Regions from separate parts of the Stenotrophomonas sp. 1L-E-5-B-C3 genome, predicted to be linked through region 1. Evidence: predicted binding sites of a transcription regulator. Region 1 holds the regulator's gene; the other holds the start of a gene.
The links. The regulator FliA, encoded in region 1, starts transcription of late flagellar genes. The targets are predictions, from matches to a motif close to TAAAGTTTNNCNNNCNNNGGCCGATAA.
Positions count from the first base shown of each region.

Region 2: AC0Z6F_RS07135 (methyl-accepting chemotaxis protein) is a predicted target of FliA. The motif match lies at 1,452-1,478, and genes of this name have one in related genera.

Region 1 covers NZ_JBXAWS010000026.1:16,123-19,529, reverse strand. The annotation lists gene flhF (flagellar biosynthesis GTPase FlhF) at 1-252, shown strand, start outside; gene AC0Z6F_RS21160 (MinD/ParA family ATP-binding protein) at 239-1,126, shown strand; gene AC0Z6F_RS21155 (RNA polymerase sigma factor FliA) at 1,123-1,866, shown strand; gene cheY (chemotaxis response regulator CheY) at 1,924-2,316, shown strand; gene AC0Z6F_RS21145 (protein phosphatase CheZ) at 2,316-2,921, shown strand; gene AC0Z6F_RS21140 (chemotaxis protein CheA) at 2,924-3,407, shown strand, end outside.
Region 2 covers NZ_JBXAWS010000004.1:146,824-150,230, reverse strand. The annotation lists gene mutS (DNA mismatch repair protein MutS) at 1-128, opposite strand, end outside; gene AC0Z6F_RS07145 (hypothetical protein) at 334-792, shown strand; gene AC0Z6F_RS07140 (barstar family protein) at 837-1,229, opposite strand; gene AC0Z6F_RS07135 (methyl-accepting chemotaxis protein) at 1,510-3,407, shown strand, end outside.

The DNA.
Region 1 (3,407 bases):
GTGGTCCGCCGCTTCGGCGCGGCCAACCTGCAGGGCCTGGTGCTGAGCAAGCTGGACGAGACCGGCCGCTTCGGCAACGCCCTGTCGGTGGCCGTGGACCACGCCCTGCCGATCACCTGGGTGACCGACGGCCAGGACGTTCCGGAGGACCTGCACCGGGCCAGTGCAGCCAATCTCGTACTTCGCCTTGAAGATTTGCGCCGCGCGGCCGATATGCCCTGCAACCCGGAGTTGAACCATGCCGTCGCGTGAGTACGCCAAGCTGACCAAGACCTTCCCGCTGTCGGCCACCCGCAGCGAGCCGCTCGGCCCTGTGCGCACCATTGCGGTCACTGGCGGCAAGGGCGGCGTGGGCAAGACGAATGTGTCCGCCAACCTGGCCGTGGCGCTGGCCGGCATGGGCAAGCGCACGCTGCTGCTGGACGCCGATCTCGGCCTGGCCAACATCGACGTGATCCTGGGGCTGAACCCCACCTTTACCCTGGCCGATCTGGTCGCCGGCCGCTGCTCGCTGGATGACGTCATCGTCGAAGGCCCGAACGGCGTGCTGGTGGTCCCGGCCGCGTCCGGCCGCCGCCACATGGCCGAGCTGGCCCCGGCCGAGCACGTCGGCCTGGTCAACGTGTTCTCCGAGCTGGAACGCGAGCTGGACATCATGGTGGTGGACACCGCCGCCGGCATCAACGATGGCGTACTGACCTTCTGCCAGGCCGCACAGGACACCGTGGTGGTGGTCTGTGACGAGCCGGCCTCGATCACCGACGCCTACGCACTGATCAAGGTGCTGTCGCGCGAACGTGGCGTGGACCGCATCCAGGTGGTGGCCAACATGGTGCGCGACCCCAACGAAGGCCGAGTGCTGTACGAGAAGCTGACCCGTGTCTGCGAGAAGTTCCTCGCCGATGTCTCGCTGAACTACCTGGGCTGCGTGCCGCAGGACGATTGGCTGCGCCTGTCGGTGCAGCGCCAGCAGCCGGTGGTGAAGGCCTATCCGTCCAGCCCGGCCGCGCTGGCCATCACCGAGATCGCGCGCCGTACCGCGCGCTGGCAGGCGCCGACCGAACCGCGTGGCGGCGTCGAGTTCTTCCTCGAACGCATCCTCAAGCAGCGTGGGGTGACGGCATGAAAGGCGCAGCCCAGTACAGGGAAGTGCAGCGCTCGGCGGCGAACGAAGTCATCGCCCAGCACTCGGACCTGGTGCGGCGCATCGCCCACCACCTGGCCGCGCGCCTGCCGGCCAGCGTCGAGGTCGATGACCTGATCCAGGCCGGCATGATGGGCCTGATCGAAGCCTCGCGCAGCTACGACGCCGACCAGGGCGCCTCGTTCGAGACCTATGCGTCGATCCGCATCCGCGGCTCGATGATCGACGAGATCCGCCGTGGCGACTGGGTGCCCCGCTCCGTCCACCGCCGCGCTCGTGATGCCGCCGCCACCATCCGCCGCCTGGAGCAGAGCAGCGGCCGCGCCGCCAGCGCCACCGAAGTTGCCGCGGCGATGGAGATGCCGCTGCCCGAGTACCTGCGGCTGATGGAAGACGCCGCACGTGGCCAGGTGCTGAGCCTGGAGTCGCGCATCGAAGACCAGGGCGAGCTGGACACCGTCACCCAGGGCGGGCCGACCCCACAGCAGGTGCTGGAACGCGGCGAGTTCGGCCGCGAGCTGGGCAAGGCCATCGGCCACCTGCCCGAGCGCGAGCAGCTGGTGCTGTCGCTCTACTACGAGCAGGAGCTGAACCTGAAGGAGATCGGCGCGGTGCTTGGCGTGAGTGAATCGCGGGTCTGCCAGATCCACGGCCAGGCGGTGCTGCGCCTGCGTGGCCGACTGAAGATTTTCGAGGCGGCGGACGCCGGCCTCGAAGAATGAACATGCCCGAGGCGGCTGCCCCCGGCCGCCCGGACTGAACAACAAAGGAACTCTGCTTTGAACAAGAACATGCGCATCCTGATCGTCGACGACTTCTCGACCATGCGTCGGATCGTCAAGAACCTGCTGGGCGATCTGGGCTTCACCAATACCGCCGAAGCCGAGGACGGGCATGCCGCGCTGTCGCTGCTGCAGAGCCAGCCGTTCGATTTCGTGGTCACCGACTGGAACATGCCGGTGATGACCGGCATCGAACTGCTCAAGGCGATCCGCGCCGATGCCAAGCTGAAGACACTGCCGGTACTGATGGTCACCGCCGAAGCCAAGCGCGAGCAGATCATCGAAGCCGCCCAGAGCGGGGTGAACGGCTACATCATCAAGCCGTTCACTGCGCAGACCCTGGAAGAGAAGCTCGGCAAGATCTTCGAACGCCTGGCGGCCAGCGCCTGATGGATACCACGGTCGACAGGAACGCCCTCGCCTTGCGCCTGCAGGAAGCCCTGGACGCATTGGAGTCCGGTGACGAAGCCGCCTGGCGGCAGCGCATCGACGGGCTGGTCGCGCTGCGCACGCAGCCGATGATGAGCGGCCTATCGCGGCTGGCCCGCGAGCTGGGACAGGCGCTGGGTGAACTGCCGACCGTGCCCGATGAAGCCGGCGAACTGGACGACGCCTGTGCGCGCCTGGACCACGTGGTGGCGATGACCGAACAGGCCACCCACCGCACCCTGGACCTGGCCGAGGAATGCCGCAGCCTGACCGAGCAGCTGCGCGCCGAAGGCCTGCAGCCGGGCCAGGACGCGCAGCTCGAGCGCATCCGCCACAACCTGACCGAGATCGCCCTGACCCAGAGCTACCAGGACCTGACCGGGCAGATCATCCGTCGCGTGGTCGGCATCGTACGCCGCGTGCACGAAGGCTTCGGCGCACTCGGCCTGCCGCCGGAACAGCATCGCTCCGACCCGGAACTGGCCGGGCCGGCACTGAAGGGACTGGACCGCCACGCGGTCTCGCAGAACGACGCCGACGACCTGTTGTCGGACCTGGGGCTGTAAGCATGAGCGCGGTATCCGACGACATCACTGCCGATTTCATCATCGAGGCGCAGGAAATCCTGGATCGCCTGGGCGAACAGCTGGTGTCGCTGGAGCAGGCACCCCAGGACGGCGAACAGCTCAATGCGGTGTTCCGCGGCTACCACACGCTGAAGGGTGGCGCCGGCTTCCTCGGCGTGACAGCCATGGTTGAACTGTGCCATGCCGCCGAAGAAGCCCTCGGCGCCGCGCGCGCCGGCCAGGCGGTGCTGCAGGCCCACCATTTCGATGCCGCCCAGCAATCGCTGGATTACCTGCAGTCGATGCTGGATGCGGTGTCCTCGGGTACCGAACCGGGCTACGCGCCCCCCGAGCTGATCGCGCAGTTCGATGTACACGGTGGCGCCACCGCCACGCCGGCGGCCGCCGCTGCGCCCACCACCGGTGGCAGTGACCTGATCACCGACGATGAGTTCGAGGCCCTGCTCGACCAGCTGCATGGCGGCA
Region 2 (3,407 bases), on a different contig from region 1:
GCGTCGTCGTAGAACAGCTCGTAGAAGTCGCCCATGCGGAAGAACAGCAGCAGGTCCGGGTACTCGGACTTGGCTGCGAAGAACTGCTTCATCAGCGGGGTGTGTTCGGCGGACTTTTCTTTTGACATGGGGCTCGTGAATCCGGGGCGTCCGGCCGCGCCGGAGGGCGGCGGCAGCGGAGCTGGTACAGGGCCGTCCATGGTAACGGGTGGAACGGGTCGCGCGTCGGCTGCCTGCTGTCGCAGCCGAAGGTTGGGGCTATCAAGCCCGGCAGCGGGGGTGTAGCCTCCGGTCTGCGGCCAGGCTGGCGGCACGACAATCAAGGAGCGAGCGATGACGCAACATTCTGCGCCCCATGAAGGCCCGCAGGCCAAGGCCGCCGTTGAAGCACCGCCATCGCTCTACATCGTCGCGCTCTACCAGATTGTGGGTGGCGCCTTGGCCCTCTACGGCATGCTTGAAGTCTATGGGCCGAAAGTGCCGGAGTACCAATTGCTGGCGCGGATGAGCCTCTACCACTCCTTGCCTTATGCTGCGCTGGTCACTGCCGGTGTGCTCAACGGACTGGCGGGCATCGTGATCGGGGTGGGCATATTCGCGCGCTGGGGATGGGTTCGCCCACTGTTCGTCATCATGTTCCTGGAGACCATGGTGCTGAAGCTGGTCGATATGAAAAGCGCTGGCCCATTCGAGTTTCTTACGCTTGGCGCGATCTTCTGCGTGTCGTTGTACTGCGCGTTCCTGTTGTACCGTGAGCCGGCAAGCCGCTACTTCGCCAGCCGGGCACGCTGAGTCGATCGGATGCCTGGGCATGCGCAGGATGGAGTTCGATACCGTCAATCCGGTACGAGTGTGATGTTCGGATGGCTGTTGAATATCTGCATGACGATCTCGAAGTAGGTCTGGCCCTCGCCCCGTTGCAGCGCCTGCAGTTGGCGGGCAATGGCTTGCGTATTGAAGCGCCCTGGTGCGTCGAGCTTGGCCTGCAGCCAGCGGCCGGTGGCATCCGCGCCCAGGGCCGTTCGGCTGTGCGCGATGTCGCGCCAGATGACCCTGGCCTGGCCATGCCCGGCCAGCGCGCCATAGCCACCATGCAACAGGTCGTCCAGCGCATCCAGGCTCGGTCCAAGTTGCCAGTGCTCGCTGGCCATGAATACGCGGTTGATCTCCGCATACAGGCTGGCGATATCGTTTATGGAGGCGCCTTCGATGTGCAGCACAAGGGTCATGTGTGGTCTGTAGCCCGTCTGGAACGGTTCTGTCCGCTACAGATAACCTCTGGAGATTATGCAGCAGCGTGAGCGGGGCCTTGGCGCGGAGCCGGTCTGGTTTCAGTCGATCGTTGCGTTGTGATGAATCGTTGAAAATTATTTTTCGGTTAATCGCAACTGCATTCTTATGCTTGCGCTCACAGTTTAAATGCTTTGGATCGATTCAGTAATATCGACCCATAAAGTTTCCCTTGCCTGAGCCGCAACCGATCGTACGGTCATGATCAAGGGAATTGAGATGCTCGCCTTACGAAACCTCCGTGTGGGTTCCCGGCTGGGTGCCGGTTTCGGTCTGCTGTTGCTGTTCATCGTGGCCATCGTCGGCCTGGCGCTGTACGGAAATCACCTGAAGTCCGCCCAGTTCGAGAAAGTGGTGGACGTCAACATGGTGAAGATGCGGCTGTTGAACGACATGCTGGATACCAACAACGCGGTGTTGATGCACCGCCGGCTGATGGTGATCAAGCGCGGCGAGGATTTCGACAAGGATTATCAGAAGGCGCAGGAGCTGTCGCAGACCTACGACGGCATCTGGGCCAAATACATCAAGATTCCGCGTGATGCCACCGGCGATACCCTGGTTGCGAAAATCGACGCGGCACGCAAGGCCACCGATACGTCGACCCAGCATCTACACGATCGGATGAAGGCCGGTGATTTCGACGGCGCGGCCAAGGAGCTGCTGGCCGAGCATGGCTTGGCCACCGCCTGGAACGAATCCATCTCGGCCCTGCTTCGGCATCAGGAAATGCTGACCGAACGGAGTCGTGAGGAATATCGGTCGACCGAAGCCTGGACTGGCACCTTGTCGATTGTGTTCGGCGTACTGAGCCTGCTGCTCGGTTCGTTGGCCGCCTGGGCCATCACCCGCAGCCTGACCCGCCCGCTGGAAGGCGCGGTGAAACTGGCCGACGGCATCGCCAACGGGCGGCTGGACAGCAGCATCGACGCCTCGGGCAACGATGAGGTGACGCAGCTGCTCAGGTCGATGCAGCGCATGCAGGCACAGCTGCAGGCGGTGATGGCGGCGCAGGGTGAGCTGGCGCGCCAGCACGATGCGGGCAGCCTCAGCTACCGCATGGACGAGAGCGCGTTCCCCGGCGACTACGGGCGCATGGTGCATGAGACCAATGCGCTGGTTGGATCGCACGTGCAGGTGCAGAACCGGCTGATCGAGGTGATGAAGCACTACGCACGCGGCGATCTGTCGGTGGACATGGACCCGCTGCCCGGCGAGAAGGCGGCGATCACCCAGGCGATGGACGAAACCAAGTCCAGCTTGTCGGCGATCAACAGCGAGATCCGCCGCTTGGCAACCGCCGCTGCCGCAGGCGACTTCAGCCTGCGCGGCGACGAAGATCGCTTCGCCTATGATTTCCGCGACATGGTGGCCGGGCTCAATCGCCTGATGCAGACCACTGACGAGAACCTGGTGCAGGTCTCGACCCTGCTGCAGGCCATCTCGCGCGGCGACCTGACCGTGCGTATGCAGGGTGACTTCCATGGCGTGTTCGCGCGCATGCGTGATGACTGCAATGCCACCGTCGATCAGCTCAAGCAGATTGTCGGCCGCATCCAGTCCAGCGCGTCCAGCATCAACCTGGCGGCAGGCGAGATCGCCTCGGGAAACACCGATCTGTCGCGGCGCACCGAGCAGCAGGCGGCGAACCTGGAAGAGACGGCGGCATCGATGGAGGAGCTGACCTCCACCGTGAAGCAGAACGCCGAGCATGCCCGCCAGGCCAACCAGCTCGCGATTGGTGCGCACGGTGTCGCCTCGCAGGGCGGCGAGGTGGTCGGCCAGGTGGTCACCACGATGTCGGCCATCGAAGCCTCGTCGAAGAAGATCGCCGAGATCATCAGCGTCATCGACGGCATCGCGTTCCAGACCAACATCCTGGCGTTGAACGCGGCGGTGGAAGCTGCGCGTGCCGGTGAGCAGGGCAGGGGCTTTGCGGTGGTGGCCAGTGAGGTGCGCACGCTGGCACAGCGCTCGGCCGGTGCGGCCAAGGAGATCAAGGGCCTGATCGAGGATTCGGTGGGCAAGGTGGCCGACGGATCGGCGCTGGTCCGTCAGGCTGGCACGACCATGGGCGAGATCGTCGCCTCGGTGCAGCGGGTGACCGACATCATGGC